Regions from separate parts of the Bacillus bruguierae genome, predicted to be linked through region 2. Evidence: predicted binding sites of a transcription regulator. Region 2 holds the regulator's gene; the other holds the start of a gene.

Region 1 (10,948 bases), on a different contig from region 2:
ACTGAAAATTCGGATTTTTCATCAGTCTCTCCCCCTATTTTGTTCAATATTTCACATTTTCTATTGCTTCCCTCCTGCCTAATCACGCTCTTTCATGATTAGGCAGGAAAGAATCACCCGCCGCTTACGGGTGGAATCAATGCGACAACATCACCATCTTGGATCATATCATCTTCATTCGCATATTCTTCATTAATTGCTGCCATTATGTGCTGAGAAAGAGAGACATTGTAGTCCTTCATTACAAGCTCCTTCAGCTCTGCTACCGTAAGGTTTTGTACATCAATTTGTAATTGCTGTGTTCCAGCTTCTTCTTGTAGATGGGAAAATAATAATACTGTAATCATTCCACTTTCTCCTTTCCTGGTTCTCCGTTTGGATACGGTGTTTGCTCTAATTGATCACCAATCCATTTCTCACCGTCTTCCCAAAACTCTTTCTTCCAAATGGGAACAATTTGTTTAATGCGTTCCATAATATATTCATTCGCTTCATACGCCGCTTTTCGGTGCGGCGTCGATACGGCAACAACAACCGCAATATCAGAAATTTGCAATGTGCCGATGCGATGTGAAATGGCCACATATGTTCCTGGCCATTTTTCTTTCGTTTCTTCACCAATTTTGGCAAGCATTTTTTCAGCCATCGAACGGTATGCAGCATACTCTAGGTAAAGCGTACGGCGCCCTTTCGTAAATTCGCGCACTGTACCAATGAATGTCGTCACAGCGCCGCATTCACGGCGAATGGCTTTCTGCGCTACTTCTTCAATGGAAATCGGCGTATCCACTACTTCAAAATACGTTTTTGTCATTTTGCATCCCTCATTCTTTGTACGAACCAATTTATATACTTCTCATCTTCCGTTATATAAAAAACTTGATAGTTCTCTTTCCCTGTTTTTAGAGCCTCATTCCATGTAATAACGGCGATCACATTTTCTACACTTTCTAATAAAGAAGCATCTTCCTCTGACCGAAGTAGAACAACTTTCGGGTATCGTTCTTTTTTATATCCTTCAACGATTATGACTTCCGCTTCAAAACATGTATACAAATGAATAATTTTTTCTAAAGACCAGTCGCGCTGAGCGGATAAAGACAATAATCCGTCCCCTTCCACTGCGCTGACAATCGCTCCAGCTTGGCGATGACGTTCGCTATCTTTTTGCAAGGGCAATTCTGGATATCCTCCGTGGCCATGATGCTTAATCGCCCCTACTTTCATACCTTCAGTCGTTAGCGCTTTAATCAGCTTCTCTGTCAATGTTGTCTTTCCACTATTTTGATACCCTATGATTTGTAAGACTGGAACGGCTCTTTCCACGGCCACTCACTTCCTTGCTCTCTGTCTAATAAAAAGACAGTAACAGTCATACCTTCTTCAAAACCGCGCGTGCCACCTGGCAAGACGATAAAAGCATTTGCATCGGCTAGTGAAGAAACAGCACTTGATTTATCAAGTCCAACTGGCACTGCTTGCAGCCTTCCATTTACAATGTCTACTTTCCCTCTAACAAAGCGTGTAAATGGATTTGCTTTCGGGAACCCCTTCATTAAAATGGCATCACCACGGTACATATGCGGCTCTTTCATACGTAGAAATGTTCGAACAACCGGACGTACGAACAATTCAAAGCCAACATAACAAGCAGACGGATTACCCGATAATCCAAACAATAATTTTCCATTTACTTCTGCTACTGTCGTTACACTTCCGGGGCGCATCGCCACTTTATTGAACAGTACGTTCGCTCCAAGCTTCTCATAAATAGCTGGTAAGTAATCATAATCCCCAACTGACACACCGCCTGTTGTAATAAGAATATCGACTTCTTCCATTGTCTTTTTTACCATCTCATAGCACGTATCGAAGTCATCCGCGAATTGGCCATAATACCGAACCGTTCCGCCTGCTTGCATAATTTGCGCAGCAATCATATATGAGTTACTGTTGCGAATTTTCCCCGGTTCAAGCGGCTCATGAACTTCTAACAATTCACTTCCTGTCGTCACAACTCCAATAACCGGACGTTTTATGGCGGCTACCTCACTATAGCCAAACGTTGCAAGAAGCGCTGCCACTCCTGGATTAATCATCGTTCCTTTTTCAACAAGCACATGGTGCTTCCTTACATCTTCACCCTTACGTGAAATATTATCGCCTGACTGAAACGGACGCTTCAACTTCATATATGTCTTCTCGTCTTTTTGAAATCCTTCTGTCAGCTCAAGCATGACAACTGCATCACAACCAGTTGGAATCGCTGCACCGGTCATAATGCGGACCGCTTGAAATGCCTTCACTTCTTCTGTAAAAATAGAACCAGCACCAATTTCTCCAACCACTTCAAATTGGGCTGGATGCTCCTGACTTGCTTTTTTTGTATCTTCTGCACGAATCGCAAAACCGTCGTATGGAGAGCGATCGAAATGAGGAACATCATGATCCGCTACTACGTCTTCGCCAAGAATTCTCCCATAACTTTCTGTAAGCGGTACCTGCTCTGTTTCTCCATATTTTGCATATTCCATCACATGTGCCACTGCATCACTAACTGCAATTGGTATTCGTTTTTCTAGCATCATTTTCACCCCGTATTTGCAAAATATCACATCTTCATTACAATTTTTGTTGTACAATGCTAATCATAATAGCAATTACTTCAAGGAGGAATTTCATGTCTTCATTTACTCATTTTAACGAACAAGGCCGCGCCAAAATGGTCGATATTAGCGATAAGAAGATTACTGTACGAACAGCCATTGCTTGTTCAAGTATCACCTTGACGAAAGAGATTTATGATAAAATTACTCATAATAAAATCGGAAAAGGCGATGTTTTAGCCGTTGCACAAATCGCTGGTATTATGGCAGCAAAACGTACTTCTGATATTATTCCGATGTGTCATCCGCTGCTTCTTAAAGGTGTTGATATTTCCTTTGACTGGCATATTGCAGATGAACAATATCGTTTGCTTATTGAAGTAAAAGTGAAAACAGAAGGCAGTACCGGCGTTGAAATGGAAGCCTTAACTGCCGCTTCTGCTACTGCTCTTACCGTATATGACATGTGCAAAGCTGTCGATAAAGGTATGATTATTGGTGAAACATACTTGTTTGAAAAAACAGGCGGCAAAAACGGTGATTATATAAGAAATCAGTCTTAATCCAAGGGGGCACCCCCTTTGGATTCACCCTATATAACGCGCATATAATCGCTTTGCCACTTGTATATCATTTGTACCATGAACGAATGCCCGCCCGTCTTGGAATAAAACGAAGCGATATTCATCAGCATGAAATGATAATAAGTACGGTGTCCTCTCTACTAGCACGCTTCTTTGTAAGCGCTTTTCCAATTCTTCTAAGTTAAGCGGCTGATTTATGCCTGGACGTATCTGAACCGTATTACGGCCGCATAGTACTTCTGTTTTCATTTGTGCTTCAAATGTTAAGCTTGGATATGTACGCAGCTTGCCGCATGATAGACAGTTTTCTTTTTTCTGCCTATTTACTTTAAATGCCATATACTGATTGTTCCAAAGATCAAATGATACCATCGTTTCCCTTAGTGCTGCAAAATCTCCAACTAATATTTTTAAAGCTTCGGCAACTTGATAAGCAACAACCATTTGTACGGCTGGTTGAATAATTCCCGCTGTATCACACGTTGCTCCGCTCGTTGGATGCTCCATTAAACAGCGAAAACATGGTGTTTTCCCTGGAATAATCGTATACGTTACACCGTAGCTCCCAACGCAGCCACCGTATATCCACGGAACGTTATACTTTTGTGAAATATCATTAATAAGAAGGCGCGTATCGAAATTATCCGTTGCATCAATCATAACATCTACGTTTTGAACAAGCCGCTCTATTTCTTGCACCGTTACATCTGTTACAACCGGCTCAATGTCTACGTCAGAATTAATCCGCCTTAAGTGCTGCGCGGCTGCAACTGCTTTTGGCACATAACGCTTCGCATCTTCTTCTGTATATAATTGTTGCCTTTGCAAATTGCTCCATTCGACATAATCACGATCTGCAATCGTCAACTTGCCAATTCCTGCCCGAACAAGCGCCTCAGCATTTGCTGCACCAAGTGCACCAGCGCCGATGATTAATACATGTTTTTCACGTAAATTTCGCTGACCAGCTTCCCCAATCTCAGAAAATAGTATTTGTCGTGAGTACCGCTCTTGCATCTTAACCCCTTCTCCCTATCCGCCAATATATGACATTTCAATTTTTGGGCGGTTATTTGCACTTTCTTCCGTTCGTTCATCTGAATAACGATCTTCCCGCTTCTTCCACGCATCTTGCACAACTTGAAACAATTCATCATCATCTATCCCATTACGAATCAGCGTTCGTAAATCTGTTCCTGTCGTTGCAAATAAACATGTATACAACTGACCTTCTGCTGAAATGCGCGCTCTCGTACAAGAAGAACAAAACGATTCAGAAACAGAAGTAATAAAACCAACTTCGGCCTCAGTTCCAACATATCGATATCGCTTTGCCACTTCACCGAAATAATGTGGATCTACTGGCTCAATTGGATACACACGGCCAATCATATCGATTAACTCTTTCTTTGTAATAACTTGTTCAAAGTTCCAACCGTTTGTACTTCCAACATCCATAAATTCGATAAAGCGAAGAGGGATGCACTGCTCTTTACAATAAGCGGCCATCTTCAAAATTTGTTTATCGTTCATTCCTTTTTTCACGACCATATTAATTTTTACGTCTAAGCCGGCGAATCTTGCTTCTTCAATTCCTCGTAATACAGGTTTTGTACCTACATTGCGACCATTAATACTTCGAAATACATCATCATCTAATGCATCTAAGCTGACGTTTATTCGCTGTAAACCTGCCTCTTTCAATGCCTTTGCTTGCTTCGTTAAATGAATCCCATTTGTCGTTAGTCCAATATCTGTTAAACCTTCTATTTTAGCAAGACGTTTAATAAGCTGTGGTAAATCTTTACGAAGTAACGGTTCGCCGCCAGTTAAACGAATTTTCCTTACGCCCATGCGAACAAAAAGTTTAGCCAATCGCTCAATCTCATCAAACGTCAATAAAAACTCTTCTTTTAAAAATGCATAATCTGGCCCAAACACTTCAGCCGGCATACAATACGTGCACCGAAAATTACAACGATCAATAACAGAAATGCGTAAATCTTGAAGTGGCCGCTGCCATACATCTACAATCTTCTCAGTCATCTTCACCCCTCCTTCTTGCTGTATATATACTTTTATTCTATTATAATATATTTTAAAATAGGGTGTTTTTGCTCTTGCACTTTATCTTTTTTTGGCTGTCTTTCATTTGTCTTCATCATAAAAAAAGAACAATACTCTATGTTGTGATATTTCTCACATCAATTTCTTCATTCAAAAATTCTTCACAAATCTGTTCAAAAACTGTTCACAATTAGTCAAGGAAAAAAATCTCTTGCATTTTCACTATATTTATATTCAAAATAAGAAATAGACTATTCTGAGAAGAGAGGTGATTGCTGTGGCAAACAGTACTGCATTATCAAATGATTTAAAAGAATTACTCGCATCTGTCGAATATAAAATGCAAGTGAACAAATCTAATTATATTTTCCAAGAAGGTATGGAGGCAAAAGAACTATATATTATTCACTCTGGAAAAGTGCAAATTAGTAAAATTAGCGCTGACGGTCAAGAATTGACACTGCGCATTTGTTCGGAGAATGATATTATTGGGGAACTTACATTATTTACAGAAAATGCCAAATATCTATTAAATTCAAAAGTGCTTGAACATGCAGAAATCGGCGTCATTAAGCGGGATGCATTAGAAAAAGCATTGCTGGAAAAACCAGCTCTTGCCTTCGAATTTATGAAGTGGGTTAGTGAACATTTACGAAGAATGCAAACGAAGTTTCGTGATTTAGTATTGCACGGCAAAAAGGGAGCACTCTACTCAACTCTTATTCGCATGACGAATAGTTATGGCATTTTAAAAGAAGATGGTATTCTTATCGATCTTCCATTAACGAATCAAGAGCTTGCAAACTTCTGTGCAACCTCCCGTGAAAGTGTCAATCGCATGTTAAATGATTTAAAAAAACAAGACGTTATTTCTATTCATAAAGGCAAAATTACCATTCATAATTTACACTTTTTAAAATGTGCAATCGCTTGTGAAGATTGCCCTACTTCTATTTGTAGTATTGAGTAGCATTCTATATATACAAGTTAAAAAACCGACATAAAAACCCTTTTCTTTTTTGGGAGGGACGAGAGCATCTGGCCGTGCATAGAAGCGGTCAGGGCCTTTTCCTGCCACATGCGAGGTTTCAAACAAAGGGAGCTAGCAAGTAGCGATCATGTTTTATTTTGCATAGCAGCAGCTTATGTGTCGGAACATTAGAATGGATATATTATTGAGGATGCTGCTTTTTTCTTTCTCCCCCCTACTCTACACATAAAACATATTTTGCGATGTGCAAAATGTCACACTTTCTCTATTTTCCCCTTACACTCTCATGAATTTTGACAATCTGTTGAACTGTGATAGATATCACATCTCTATTTTGCATGCCCTCTTATAGTGAAATTAAGCAAGAGAGACGCAATAAAGGAGTGAGCACTATGAAAAAGAAACTATCACCATTCATGCAACGTTTAAAATATTTTTCTCCAATAGATCGTTATAACGATAATCATACGCAAGAAACGTATGAAGACCGGGAATGGGAAAATGCCTATAGAAAACGGTGGCAACATGATAAAGTAATTCGCTCCACACACGGCGTAAACTGCACCGGTTCTTGCAGCTGGAACATTTACGTAAAAGATGGAATTGTCACTTGGGAAGGACAAGAGCTAAATTATCCGTCTACTGGTCCTGATATGCCAGATTTTGAGCCCCGCGGATGTCCGCGCGGAGCAAGCTTTTCTTGGTACATTTATAGTCCGCTTCGTGTGAAATATCCATATGTGCGCGGCGTCCTTTGGAATATGTGGCAAGAAGAACTGCAAAAACATGAATCACCGTTAGATGCTTGGAAAAGCATTGTTGAAAATCCAGAAAAAGCACGCACATATAAAGGGGCTCGCGGAAAAGGCGGCTTCATTCGTGCAAATTGGGATGAAGTATTACAGCTCGTTGCTGCTTCCTTACTATATACAGTAATCAAGTATGGCCCTGATCGAAATGTTGGTTTCTCACCAATTCCTGCGATGTCAATGTTAAGTCACGCAGCTGGCAGTCGCTTTATGCAGCTTATGGGCGGACCGATGCTGAGCTTCTACGATTGGTACGCTGACTTACCGCCAGCTTCGCCGCAAATTTGGGGTGATCAAACCGATGTGCCAGAAAGTAGTGATTGGTACAACGCTGGCTACATTATGACATGGGGATCCAATGTACCGCTAACACGGACGCCAGATGCCCACTTCTTAGCGGAAGTGCGCTATAAAGGAACGAAAGTTGTTTCTGTTAGCCCTGATTTTGCCGAATCAACAAAATTCGCTGATGACTGGATCAGTGTAAAACAAGGAACAGACGGTGCACTTGCAATGGCAATGGGGCACGTCATTTTACAAGAATTCTACGTGGACAAACAAGTAGACTACTTCATCAATTATGCAAAACAATACACCGATTTCCCATTCCTTGTCACGTTAAAACAACAAGAAGGTCAATTTGTTGCAGATCGTTTCTTAAATGCTGCTGATATCGGCCGGGAAACAAAGCTTGGCGAATGGAAACCTGTTCTTTGGAACGATAACGGTCATGATTTCGCTACGCCGCACGGCACAATGGGATCACGCTGGGATAACGAGAAAAAATGGAATTTACGTTTAGAAGATGAACAAACAGGCGAAAAAATTGATCCGCGTCTTTCTTTACTTGGTATGGAGGATGCAATTGGAACTGTACAAATTCCATACTTTTCTGATGACGGAAATGAGGTATTAGAACGTACCATTCCAGTGAAAAAGATTCCAACACCAAACGGCGATCTTTTCGTAACAACTGTCTATGATTTAACATTAGCAAACTACGGCGTGGACCGCGGTCTTGGGGGGCAAGAACCGAAGAGCTTTGATGAAGATGTTCCGTTTACGCCAGCATGGCAAGAAAAAATAACAGGTGTAAAACGAGAACTTATTATTCAAATTGCTCGTGAATTTGCTCAAAATGCCGTTGATACAAATGGACGCTCGATGATTATTGTCGGCGCTGGTATTAACCATTGGTTTAACTCGGATACGATTTACCGCGCTGTCTTAAACCTAGTTCTGCTTGTTGGGGCACAAGGTGTAAACGGCGGCGGCTGGGCTCATTATGTTGGCCAAGAAAAATTACGTCCGGCAGAAGGTTGGCAAACCATCGCAACCGCAAAGGATTGGCAAGGCCCGCCGAAACTACAAAACGGTACATCCTTCTTCTATTTCGTTACAGATCAGTGGCGCTATGAAGATACACCAGTTGGACATTTAGCATCACCAGTTGTCGGCAACTCACGTTATCAGCATCACGGTGATTATAACGTATTAGCAGCAAGACTCGGCTGGTTACCTTCTTATCCAACATTCGAGAAAAACGGAATTGAATTATATAAAGAAGCGGTCGCTAGTGGTGCAACAACAGGGGAAGAAATCGGGAAATATGTTGCAGAAAAGCTAAAAAACAAAGAGCTCAAATTTGCGATTGAAGACCCTGATAACCAAAATAATTTCCCGCGCAACTTATTCGTCTGGCGCGCGAATTTAATTTCAAGCTCCGGTAAAGGACACGAATATTTCTTAAAACACTTACTAGGTACAACAAACGGACTAATGAACGATGATCATGATTCATTACGACCAGAAGAAATTACATGGCATGAAGAGGCACCAGAAGGAAAACTTGATCTATTAATCAACTTAGATTTCCGTATGGCTGGAACAGCACTATACTCTGATATCGTTCTTCCTGCTTCAACGTGGTATGAAAAGCATGATTTAAGCAGTACAGATATGCATCCATTCGTGCATCCATTTAACCCGGCAATTGGTTCACCATGGGAAGCTCGTTCTGACTGGGATATTTTCTGCTCCCTTTCAAAAGCAGTCTCTGATTTGGCACAAAAATTAGACCTAGAGCCAATGAAAGAAGTTGTTGCAACGCCACTTCTTCACGATACACCGCAAGAATTAGCACAGCCGCTTGGACAAATTAAAGATTGGAGCAAAGGGGAATGTGAGCCAATCCCAGGCAAAACAATGCCGCAAATTCATGTTGTAGAACGAGACTATAAAACGCTGCATGACAAAATGACCGCACTCGGGCCAAACGTTGGAAAACAACCAATTGGTACAAAAGGCATCTCTTGGTCTGCTGAAAAAGAATACGAACAATTAAAGAGAAAATTAGGAGTAATCCGCACTGATTCTATCGCGAAAGGATGCCCTGACATAACAGAAGCAATCAATGCCGCTGAAGCTGTGTTAACCCTTTCTTCGACAACAAACGGTCACATGGCAGTAAAAGCATGGGAAGCGCTTGAAAAACAAACAGATTTACAATTGCGTGATTTGGCAGAAGAGCGTGAAGAAGAATGCTTCACATTTGAACAAATTACAGCGCAGCCAAAAACGGTTATTACATCACCCGCTTTTAGTGGTTCTGAAAAAGGAGGACGCCGCTATTCACCATTTACAACAAATGTGGAGCGTCTCATTCCATGGCGAACAATAACAGGGCGTCAATCTTTCTACTTAGATCACGACATGATGAAAGAATTTGGCGAAACAATGGCAACGTTCAAACCAATTTTACAGCATAAACCGTTCCGTAAATCTCGCCCTGAAGTAGAAGGAAAAGAAATTACGCTAAACTATTTAACACCGCATAATAAGTGGTCTATTCATAGTATGTATTTTGATGCACTGCCGATGTTAACACTGTTCCGCGGCGGACCAACAGTATGGATGAATAAAGATGACGCTGCCGAAGCCGGTGTTGCTGATAATGACTGGATTGAATGCTTTAACCGAAACGGCGTTGTTGTTGCACGCGCTGTCGTCACACACCGTATGCCGCGTGGAATGGCCTTTATGCATCATGCACAAGATCGCCATATTAACGTGCCTGGTACGAATTTAACAAGTAACCGCGGAGGAACACATAATAGCCCGACGCGCATTCACGTAAAACCAACTCATATGATTGGCGGATACGGTCAATTAAGTTACGGCTTTAACTACTATGGCCCAACTGGAAACCAACGCGACTTAAATGTCGTCATCCGCAAACTGAAGGAGGTAGATTGGCTTGAAGATTAAAGCGCAAGTCGGAATGGTAATGAACCTTGATAAATGCATCGGCTGTCACACTTGTAGCGTAACATGCAAAAACACCTGGACGAATCGTCCAGGTGCTGAATACATGTACTTTAACAACGTGGAAACAAAACCGGGCATTGGCTATCCAAAACAATGGGAAGATCAAGAAAAATATAAGGGCGGCTGGGAGCTGAAAAACGGAGATCTTCAGTTGAAATCCGGTTCAAAAATGAAACGGCTCATGAACATTTTCCATAACCCAGATCAACCAACAATTGATGATTACTTTGAGCCTTGGAACTATGATTATGAAACATTAACAAACAGTCCGCAGCGTAAACATCAGCCGGTCGCTCGCCCAAAATCAGCTATTACAGGTGAATTTATCGATAAAATTGAATGGGGCCCAAACTGGGAAGATGATTTAGCAGGCGGGCATATAACAGGCTTACAAGATCCTAACGTCAAAAAAATGGAAGAAGAAATTAAAACGGATTTTGAAAATGTGTTCATGATGTACTTACCGCGTATTTGCGAACATTGCATCAATCCGCCGTGCGTATCTTCTTGTCCATCCGGTTCTATGTATAAGCGCGATGAAGATGGCATTGTCCTTGTTGACCA
Region 2 (10,948 bases):
GGTTTAAAATCCGCGGTTATTAACACTGTGCATAACGCAAAGCAGCGCGGAGAAGAACTTACCCCTGAAGATTTAGCTGCAAGTTTCCAGGCAAGTGTAATTGATGTCTTAGTAACAAAAACAATAAGAGCAACAGAAGAGTATGGTGTAAAGCAAGTGCTTCTTGCTGGCGGAGTAGCGGCAAATAAAGGATTACGGGCTCGTTTAGAGGAAGAGTTTGAAAAGAAAGAAGATGTTGAACTTATCATTCCACCGTTATCTTTATGTACAGATAATGCTGCTATGATTGCTGCAGCCGGTACGATTGCATATGAGCAAGGAAAGAGAGCGACGTTAGCGTTAAATGCAAACCCTGGTTTAGATATTGAATCATAATAATGGTAAGTTTCACGTTTTTGCATGTAAGAGGACGTAAACATAAACTATTAGTTGTGGATAGAGAAATTCTTTTTGATAAAAGATGTAATTTTATACACAGAATTAACCACAACCTGTGGATAAAACCTATATTATCTGTTGATAATATAGGTTTTTTTGTGAGTATAAATTGTGGGTAAATATTATTATTCTTGTGGATAATGTGGAAAACTTATATTTATCTTGAAAATATAAAGATCAATATGTGAATAATACTGTGGATAAAGTGAAATTTCCATCATTGAGGGTCTTACCGCCACGAATAGCGGGATAAATAAAAAGGTCAGTGTAACCACTAACCTTTTCACAGTTGTAATTCTTCCCATTCTTCCATACATGTTTCTAATTGTTCTTGAAGTGTTTGTTTTTCTGTTGTAATATCACTGGCTTTTTCGTAATCAGCATATACTTCTGGAAGACAAAGTTGTTCTTCTAATGCCATGATTTGTTCTTCAATTGTCGCGATATTTTCTTCTAGTTCTTCAACTCTACGCATACGTTGGCGTTCTTGCTTTTTACGTTCTTTTTCTTCAATATAATTTAATTTTTCTTGTGCCACTTGTTTTTGTACAGGTTTATTTGTTTCTTGTTCTTCGAGTTCTGCCCGTTCTAGCATTTCATTTTTCTTTTCTACATAATAATCATAATCACCTAGGTATTCCGCTGCTCCGCCCTGGGACAACTCAATCACTTTTGTGGCAATGCGGTTAATGAAATAGCGGTCATGGGAAACAAATAAAATAGTTCCTGGAAAATCAATGAGCGCATTTTCTAAAATTTCTTTGCTACTTAAATCCAGATGGTTGGTCGGCTCATCTAAAATAAGTACGTTTGATTTTTTCATCATAAGTTTTGCAAGAGCTAAACGTGCTTTTTGTCCACCGCTTAAAGAAGAAACAGGCTTTAGAACATCGTCACCAGAAAATAAAAAGTTTCCAAGTACTGTGCGAATTTCTTTTTCTGGTTGCATCGGGTAATCATCCCAAAGCTCGTCTAATACACGTTTTGATGATGTTAAGTTTGCTTGTTCTTGGTCATAATATCCGATAGAAACGTTGGAACCAAACGAAATATTACCGTTTAAAGGACGAAGTTTATCCACAAGAGATTTTAATAAAGTAGATTTTCCAATTCCGTTTGGGCCAACAAGTGCAACACTATCGCCTCTTGTTAATTGGAAATGAATGTTTTGAATAATTGGCTCGTTATTATAACCAATGGTAACATCTTTTACTTGTAATACATCATTACCGCTTTGTTTATCGATATCAAAGTGGAAAGAAGCAGATTTTGTATCACCGATTGGTTTTTCCATAAGTTCCATACGATCTAATTGTTTTCGGCGGCTTTGCGCCCGTTTTGTTGTGGAAGCACGAGTAATATTTTTTTGGATAAAGTCTTGTAATTTTGTTACTTCTTCTTGCTGTTTCTCGTAACGTTTTATTTCTTGTTCATATAGCGCCGCTTTAAGTTCTAAGTATTTACTGTAGTTTCCTGTGTACTTTCGACTTTGTTTATTAGAAATTTCATATACTTGCGTTACAAGTCTATCTAGAAAGTATCGATCGTGTGAAACGATTAAAATAGCACCAGGATAACCTTGTAAATATTGCTCCAGCCACGTTAATGTATCGATATCTAAATGGTTGGTTGGCTCATCTAAAATAAGTAAATCTGGTTTTGTTAATAATAACTTACCAAGAGCTAAACGAGTTTTTTGTCCGCCGCTTAATGTGGAGATTGTCGCTTCGTGTGTTTCTGAAGGAAAACCAAGTCCACCTAAAACAGAGCGAATATCAGCTTCGTATTGATAGCCGCCTTCATTTTTATAATCTAATTGTAGGCGATCATACTCTGCTAATAGTTTTTCGTAAATAGTTTCATTTGTGAAATTTTCTTCTTTTCCCATTTCTTGTTCTAACCTGCGGAGTTCTTTCTCCATGCGCTGTAAGTGGAGGAATACTGTTAGCATTTCATCCCAAATCGTTAACGATGTTTCAAGACCAGTATGCTGTGCTAAGTAACCGATAGATACATCTTTCGGTTTTATAATTTCTCCGCCGTCATGGGATAATTCTCCTGCAATAATCTTTAATAATGTAGACTTTCCAGCGCCGTTACGCCCGACAAGTGCAATGCGATCACGCGTCTGTACTTCTAACTTAATGTTTGAAAGAATGACTTCAGCCGCATACAGCTTGGAAAGGTTATTCACTTGTAGTAAAATCAATGTTTTCACCTCAAATAATTTCTTAACTTTGCCATGATTATATTTCTCAATCATACTAAAAATAGTGTATAGTTGAACATAAATAGAGAAATTCTCTCTCTATTATACAAGGAAAAGTTTCAATGCTAAACTTCTGTATATGTTTCAATCACTTGAACAGATAGGAAGAGAGGAGGGGGTTGCATGGAGCAGCCTAAAATTCCGCAGGCGACTGCCAAAAGATTGCCTCTATACTATCGATTTATCCAAAACTTATCGTTATCTGGTAAGCAACGCGTATCATCTGCAGAATTAAGTGAAGCGGTGAAAGTAGATTCAGCGACGATTCGACGAGATTTTTCATACTTTGGGGCATTAGGGAAAAAGGGATATGGTTATAATGTGAATTATTTATTGTCGTTTTTCCGCGAAACACTTGATCAAGATGATGTAACACGCGTAGCATTAATTGGGGTAGGTAACTTAGGTACGGCTTTCTTACATTACAATTTTACAAAAAATAATAATACAAAAATTGAGATGGCATTTGACGTTGATGAAGAGAAAGTTGGGAAAGAAATCGGAGGGATTCCAGTATATCATCTGGATGAATTAGAAGAGAGATTATCAGATGATATAAAAGTGGCAATATTAACAGTGCCTGCTTCTGTTGCACAATCTGTAGCAGATCGCTTATCGCATACGAGCATACAAGGTGTTTTAAACTTTACACCTGCTAGATTAAACATATTAGAACATATTCGAATTCATCATATTGATTTAGCAGTAGAATTACAAACGCTCGTGTACTTTTTGAAAAATTATCCACAATAAAAACGCAGGAATTTCCTGCGTTTTTATTATTTCTTCTTACTATCTTTTTTCGGTTTAGAAAAAAGAAGGCGAAGTGCAAAATTAAAATCAATCGTTGCCATTACGGCAAGCAATAGTGTGTAAAAGTTCCAAATTGTATCTTGAACACTTGTAATTGCTAAGTATGTAAAAATACACCCTAGAAGAAAATACAAAGTTGCCATAACAAATGGTGAATTTCGCATGTTTAAAATCCTCCGATGAATCCTTGCAATTTTTCAGCTTTTTCTAGATATGGACGAAGTACAAATGTAATTAACATAACGTTTGTATTCATCATAACATGAGCCATAATTGGGACAATAATTCGTTTTGTTTGTACGTATAAAAATGAAAAAACAAGCCCCATGGAAATATACACTAATAAATGTGTAGGGTCAAAATGAATGAGAGCAAATATAAGCGAGCTCACGATCGCTGCGATAAAGAAGTTATATCGTTTATATAGTGTTCCAAATAGAATTTTTCTAAATACAATTTCCTCAAGAATGGGAGCGAATATAGATGAAACAATCATAAATAATGGAGCAGCTTTTATAATTTCGATAATGTTTTGTGTATTTTCTGATTCAGCTTTAATTTTAAAAACTTGTGTTTCAATTGTGCCGGCAATTACTTGGGCGAATAAAGCAAGAAAAACTCCTAAAATAATCCATCCTATCGTAGCAAGAATATTTGTTTTTCCACGCTCCCATTTTTCTGATTGTGTATCATTGCGTAGTAACATAAGGATAATGATAAGAGCAATAAAGAAGCTAATCAGTCCCCAGTGTGCAGTTGCCAGTTGAACTTTTTGTTCAAAGGTCCGATGTCCATTATTGTATACTCCGCTTTTTAGAAGGATCCATCCTCCAATTATCCCTGATAGTTGCATCAAAATATATGTAACAATAACCCACCAATATTGTCTCTTCAATTTCGTAACTCCTTTTTGAATTTTTTGTAAAGAAAAAGGAAAATGCCCTATCCATAGAGAAAACAAATTATGGCATCTTTCTTATTGTAACATAGGAGAAGATGAAAAAACGACGGAATCTAAAAATGGATTTTTTGCAGTTTTCCCTTATGTAATTATTAAGTAAATCATAAAAGTTTTTAAACAAGTTGGGGAGGGGGTGGAATAGTTTTCCGAAAAATTACGATTTTTTCACTTGCAAAAGAAAATGAGATTCTTTATTATAATAAGTGTGTTAGCACTCAAGGTATTAGAGTGCTAATAAACATAAAATTTACATAATAAATTGAGGAGGTTGTTGTTCATGCTAAAGCCATTAGGTGATCGCGTTATAATTGAACTTGTTCAAGCAGAAGAAAAAACAGCAAGTGGTATCGTACTACCAGACACTGCAAAAGAAAAACCACAAGAAGGTAAAGTAGTGGCAGTTGGTACTGGTCGTGTGCTTGAAAATGGTGAGCGTGTTGCTTTAGATGTAGCTACAGGAGATCGTATCATCTTCTCAAAATATGCAGGTACTGAAGTGAAATACGAAGGTACAGAATACTTAATTTTACGTGAAAGCGACATTTTAGCAATTATCGGTTAATTATATAAATCTTTAAAAATTCAAGGGGGTCAAATATTATGGCAAAAGATATTAAATTTAGTGAAGAAGCACGTCGTTCGATGCTTCGCGGTGTCGACACTCTTGCAAACGCAGTAAAAGTTACGCTTGGACCAAAAGGTCGCAACGTTGTACTTGAGAAAAAATTCGGTTCTCCGCTTATTACAAATGACGGCGTAACAATTGCAAAAGAAATCGAATTAGAAGATGCATTTGAAAATATGGGTGCAAAACTAGTTGCAGAAGTTGCTAGCAAAACAAATGATGTAGCTGGTGATGGAACGACAACTGCAACTGTATTAGCGCAAGCAATGATTCGTGAAGGTTTAAAGAACGTAACAGCTGGTGCGAACCCAATGGGTCTTCGTAAAGGTATTGAAAAAGCTGTTACAGCAGCGATTAAAGAATTAAAAGAGATTTCTAAACCAATCGAAGGTAAATCTTCTATCGCACAAGTAGCTGCTATTTCTGCTGATGATGAAGAAGTAGGCCAATTAATTGCAGAAGCAATGGAACGTGTTGGTAACGACGGCGTTATTACATTAGAAGAATCTAAAGGGTTCACAACAGAATTAGATGTAGTAGAAGGTATGCAGTTTGACCGTGGATATGCTTCTCCTTACATGATTACTGATTCTGATAAAATGGAAGCGGTTCTTGATAACCCATTTATCTTAATTACAGATAAAAAGGTTTCTAGCATTCAAGAAATCTTACCAGTATTAGAGCAAGTGGTACAACAAGGTAAACCACTTCTTATCATCTCTGAAGACGTAGAAGGCGAAGCGTTAGCTACATTGGTAGTAAATAAACTTCGCGGTACGTTCAATGTAGTAGCTGTTAAAGCTCCTGGCTTCGGTGATCGTCGTAAAGCGATGTTAGAAGATATTGCGATCTTAACTGGCGGCGAAGTAATTACAGAAGAGCTAGGTCGTGATTTAAAATCTGCAACTATCGCATCTTTAGGCCGTGCTGGCAAAGTTGTTGTAACAAAAGAAAATACAACAATTGTTGAAGGTGTAGGAAACACAGAACAAATCGAAGCTCGCATTGGTCAAATCCGTGCACAGCTAGAAGAAACAACTTCTGAATTTGATCGTGAAAAATTACAAGAACGTCTTGCTAAATTAGCAGGTGGCGTAGCTGTAATTAAAGTAGGTGCGGCTACTGAAACTGAATTGAAAGAGCGCAAACTTCGCATTGAAGATGCACTTAACTCAACTCGTGCAGCAGTAGAAGAAGGTATTGTTGCTGGTGGTGGTACTGCACTTATGAATGTATACAGCAAAGTAGCTAACCTTGAAGCAACTGGTGACGAAGCTACAGGTATTAACATTGTGCTTCGTGCGTTAGAAGAACCAGTTCGTCAAATCGCAGTGAACGCTGGTTTAGAAGGCTCTGTAGTTGTAGAGCGCTTAAAAGGCGAAAAAGTTGGCGTTGGTTTCAACGCAGCAACAGGCGAATGGGTAAATATGCTTGAGTCTGGTATCGTAGATCCAACGAAAGTAACTCGTTCTGCTCTTCAAAACGCAGCATCTGTTGCAGCAATGTTCTTAACAACTGAAGCAGTTGTTGCTGACAAACCAGAACCAAATGCACCTGCAATGCCTGACATGGGCGGCATGGGCATGGGCGGTATGGGCGGCATGATGTAATAAGCCCTCATTTTGAGAAGCTGTTCAATGTATAAATAGTTAGTAAGAAGAAGACTACTTCCTAAGTAAAGGAGGTAGTCTTTTTTGTACTTTTAAAGTTTGCTTATCAAGATATAGGGGGACGAGTATTCATGGCTAGATAGAACAATTTCGGGCGTGTTATGGTAGTAGGTAGTATTTTTTAAGTTAGTAAAGTTCCTGGGATTCTTTCGAAATTTATGAATAAGAAGGTGTATATATGAAATTATATTTCAAAGACATTGAGTTAGGCGAAATTATAGATATTTTTACTGATGCACCGTGGATGTATGGCACTATACATTTAAATGAAAATAGCAAACCTTATGAAGAATACTTTCGTGAAATGGTTAATGAAGAAAGTACATTTGATTTTGACAGTATAGACCCTAATTTTTTGAATGAGGAGAATTGGTCTGTTTTTGACGAAAATGAAGAGAAACACTTAGGGATAGCCATTCCTGCTATTTATATAGAAGACACAACTATTGCATGGCGTTGGCGATGAATAAAATATCATTTCGGAAAAGCCAAGTTTGTAATAAGGGTAATTGTTAATACAGCACGAAATTTTATGACCTTGTAAGAGACCAATTACACAGTGCAGGTTACGGATTGCAATATAATCACAAGGGCTTTGAATGAATAACAGAAGGACGTTTCACTATATAGGGAAATAATTTCTGTAGAATTTTGTCGCTTTCTCTCTTGACCGTATTCACGTTTCATTGTTAGAATCTAGAAAGATAATATTAAACGTTCCTTCATATATCCTCAATAATACGGATTGAGAGTCTCTACCGGGTTACCGTAAACAACCTGACTATGAAGGCAGTGTGTCTATATTTATAAGGAACAAACTCCTTTATAAAGCTAGACTCCTGCCTTTTCTTTGTTATGAGACTGAGGGCAGGGGACTGGCTTTTTTTATTATATTGGTAATTGTTTTTACCAAATTGGTGAAAATGTTTATATACAGAACTATGGGGTGATTATTTTGAAGAAACAGCACGATACGATTATCGTTTTAGATTTTGGAAGTCAGTATAACCAGTTAATTGCGCGTCGCATTCGTGAATTTGGCGTGTATAGTGAACTTCATCCACATACAATTACAGCAGAAGAAATTAAAGCGATGAATCCAAAAGGGATTATCTTCTCTGGTGGACCAAACAGTGTATATGGCGAAAGTGCATTCCACTGCGATGAGAAAATCTTTGATTTAGGCTTACCGATCTTCGGTATTTGCTACGGCATGCAATTAATGACAAAGCACTTTGGTGGAAAAGTAGAACGTGCAGACCATCGTGAGTATGGAAAAGCGGTAGTAAAAGTAGAGAACCAATCGAAATTATATACAAATCTTCCAGAAGAGCAAGTTGTTTGGATGAGCCATGGTGACTTAGTAACAGGCTTACCAGAAGGTTTCGTAGTAGATTCAACAAGTGACTCTTGTCCAATTGCTGGTATGAGCAACGAAGCACAAAACTTATACGGCGTACAATTCCACCCAGAAGTGCGTCACTCTGAGCACGGTAATGATTTAATTAAGAACTTTGTATTCGGTGTTTGTGGTTGTACTGAAGGCTGGAATATGGAGAACTTTATTGAAGTAGAATTAGAAAAGATTCGTGAAACAGTTGGCGACAAGAAAGTATTATGTGCGCTTAGCGGCGGTGTAGACTCTTCTGTTGTAGCTGTATTAATTCATAAAGCAATCGGGGACCAATTAACGTGTATTTTCGTTGACCATGGCTTACTTCGTAAAGGAGAAGCTGAAGGGGTTATGAAAACATTTAGCGAAGGCTTCCACATGAACGTTATTAAGGTGGATGCACAAGAACGCTTCATGAGCAAATTAGCAGGTGTTGAAGATCCGGAACAAAAACGTAAAATCATCGGTAATGAATTTATTTATGTATTCGATGACGAAGCTTCTAAATTAGAAGGAATGGACTTCTTAGCACAAGGTACACTGTACACAGATATTATTGAAAGTGGTACAGCGACTGCGCAAACAATTAAATCTCACCATAACGTTGGTGGACTTCCAGAAGATATGCAGTTTAAGTTAATCGAGCCTTTAAATACGTTATTTAAAGACGAAGTACGTGAATTAGGATCAGAACTAGGAATTCCTGATGAAATCGTATGGCGTCAACCTTTCCCAGGTCCAGGACTTGGTATCCGTGTACTAGGCGAAATTACAGAAGAGAAATTAGAAATTGTTCGTGAATCTGATGCAATTTTACGTGAAGAAATCAAAAAAGCTGGTTTAGATCGTGAAGTTTGGCAATATTTCACTGCACTTCCTGGTATGCGCAGCGTAGGTGTTATGGGTGACGAGCGTACGTATGATTACACAGTAGGTATTCGTGCAGTAACATCAATCGATGGTATGACAGCTGACTGGGCACGTATCCCTTGGGATGTATTAGAGAAAATCTCTGTACGTATCGTAAACGAAGTAAAACACGTTAACCGTATCGTGTATGATATTACTTCTAAGCCACCAGCAACAATTGAGTGGGAATAAATTGAATTTCATGATATAGAAGACGATCCATCTATGCCTTTATGTGTAGATGGATCTTTTTTGTGTTTTATACGAACGAAAAATAAATTTGATTAAAAAACGTTCGTTTTTGAATTGACACTTATCTGTATATGAGTTAGTATGAATATGTAATCAATAATAAAAGTGAATATTTTAGCCGTCGTATAATATCGGGAATATGGCCCGAAAGTTTCTACCTTGCTACCGTAAATGGCTTGACTACGAGGCGTTTTGATATAAGGGTAAGGGATACTTGCCTTTGTTTACGGACGCTTCCATGTATAATGCATTGGAAGCCTTTTTTATTTTTAAAGATAAAAGAGGGGCTAGTAAGGAGTGCGACGAGCAATTATATAACGGGGGAAACATAAGATGAAACGTTATTTTCAGTTCGATGAGCTCGGCACAAATTACAAAACAGAGTTCATTGCAGGATTAACAACATTTTTATCTATGGCATATGTATTGTTTGTTAATCCCGCTACACTATCGCTGGGACATGTTAAGGGATTGCCGGCAGGGACCGGAATGGATCCGGGAGCAGTGTTTGTTGCTACAGCTTTAGCAGCGGCAATTGGATCATTAATCATGGGGATTTTTGCAAAGTATCCAATCGCACTAGCGCCGGGAATGGGGATTAATGCTTTCTTTGCTTACACAGCCGTATTAACAATGGGGATTCCGTGGCAAACGGCGATTGCTGGAACACTAGTATCAGGTATTATGTTTATTTTTCTTACAGCTTCCGGCCTTCGTGAAAAAATCATTAACGCAATTCCAACAGAATTAAAGTTTGCAGTAGCAGCTGGAATTGGGTTGTTCATCGCATTTCTTGGTTTTCAAAATGCGGGGATTATTGTAAATAATGATGCTGTGCTTGTTGGTTTAGGTGATTTAACGAAAGGGACGACATTACTTGCTATCTTTGGTGTAGTTGTAATCGTTATTTTAATGACAAGAAACGTTAATGGGGCAGTATTCTTTGGGATGGTGCTTACAGCAATTGTTGGTGTAGCAACAGGGCTAATTGATACACCAAAGTCGATTGTTGGTGCAGTTCCAAGCTTAACACCGACATTCGGAGTTGCTCTTCAACATCTTGGAGATATTTTTACTGCTAAGATGCTCATTGTTATTTTAACTTTCTTTTTTATCGATTTCTTTGATACAGCAGGAACGCTTGTAGCGGTTGCGAATCAAGCGGGCTTAATGAAAGATAATAAATTACCACGTGCGAGGAAAGCATTGTTCTCTGATGCAATTGCAACTGTAATCGGAGCAATACTTGGTACATCAACAACGACGTCTTATATTGAATCCTCTGCAGGGGTAGCAGTAGGAGGACGCTCTGGATTTACAGCCGTTGTAACAGGAGGATTTTTCTTATTAGCACTTTTCTTTTCACCGTTATTAAGTGTAGTAACACCGTCTGTAACGGCACCGGCTTTAATTATTGTAGGGGTTTTGATGGTCTCATCATTAGGGGAAATTGATTGGAAGAAATTCGAAACGGCAGTACCGGCATTTTTTACAATTATTGCAATGCCGCTTACATACAGTATCGCAACGGGTATTGCAATTGGATTTATCTTCTATCCAATTACAATGGTTGTAAAAGGACGAAGAAAAGAAGTTCATCCGATTATGTATGTCATGG

What was found. The regulator Rex, encoded in region 2, represses fermentation and respiration genes when NADH is low (regulators of the CRP and FNR family bind a similar motif). The targets are predictions, from matches to a motif close to TTGTGAAATATTTCACAA.
Region 1: a site for Rex is predicted at 6,491-6,508, ahead of WAZ07_RS00310 (nitrate reductase subunit alpha). Genes of this name have one in related genera too.

Annotation. Positions count from the first base shown of each region.
Region 1 is NZ_JBAWSX010000001.1:57,824-68,771, reverse strand. It holds gene WAZ07_RS00355 (nitrate/nitrite transporter) at 1-22, opposite strand, end outside; gene moaD (molybdopterin converting factor subunit 1) at 114-347, opposite strand; gene WAZ07_RS00345 (molybdenum cofactor biosynthesis protein MoaE) at 344-814, opposite strand; gene mobB (molybdopterin-guanine dinucleotide biosynthesis protein B) at 811-1,332, opposite strand; gene WAZ07_RS00335 (molybdopterin molybdotransferase MoeA) at 1,293-2,585, opposite strand; gene moaC (cyclic pyranopterin monophosphate synthase MoaC) at 2,681-3,169, shown strand; gene WAZ07_RS00325 (molybdopterin-synthase adenylyltransferase MoeB) at 3,194-4,207, opposite strand; gene moaA (GTP 3',8-cyclase MoaA) at 4,223-5,236, opposite strand; gene WAZ07_RS00315 (Crp/Fnr family transcriptional regulator) at 5,535-6,227, shown strand; gene WAZ07_RS00310 (nitrate reductase subunit alpha) at 6,641-10,324, shown strand; gene narH (nitrate reductase subunit beta) at 10,314-10,948, shown strand, end outside.
Region 2 is NZ_JBAWSX010000032.1:677-11,624, reverse strand. It holds gene tsaD (tRNA (adenosine(37)-N6)-threonylcarbamoyltransferase complex transferase subunit TsaD) at 1-375, shown strand, start outside; gene WAZ07_RS25860 (ABC transporter ATP-binding protein) at 722-2,647, opposite strand; gene WAZ07_RS25855 (redox-sensing transcriptional repressor Rex) at 2,831-3,460, shown strand; gene WAZ07_RS25850 (YdiK family protein) at 3,487-3,684, opposite strand; gene WAZ07_RS25845 (CPBP family intramembrane glutamic endopeptidase) at 3,687-4,415, opposite strand; gene groES (co-chaperone GroES) at 4,759-5,043, shown strand; gene groL (chaperonin GroEL) at 5,082-6,716, shown strand; gene WAZ07_RS25830 (hypothetical protein) at 6,955-7,242, shown strand; purine riboswitch at 7,479-7,580, shown strand; gene guaA (glutamine-hydrolyzing GMP synthase) at 7,732-9,270, shown strand; purine riboswitch at 9,431-9,533, shown strand; gene WAZ07_RS25820 (NCS2 family permease) at 9,664-10,948, shown strand, end outside.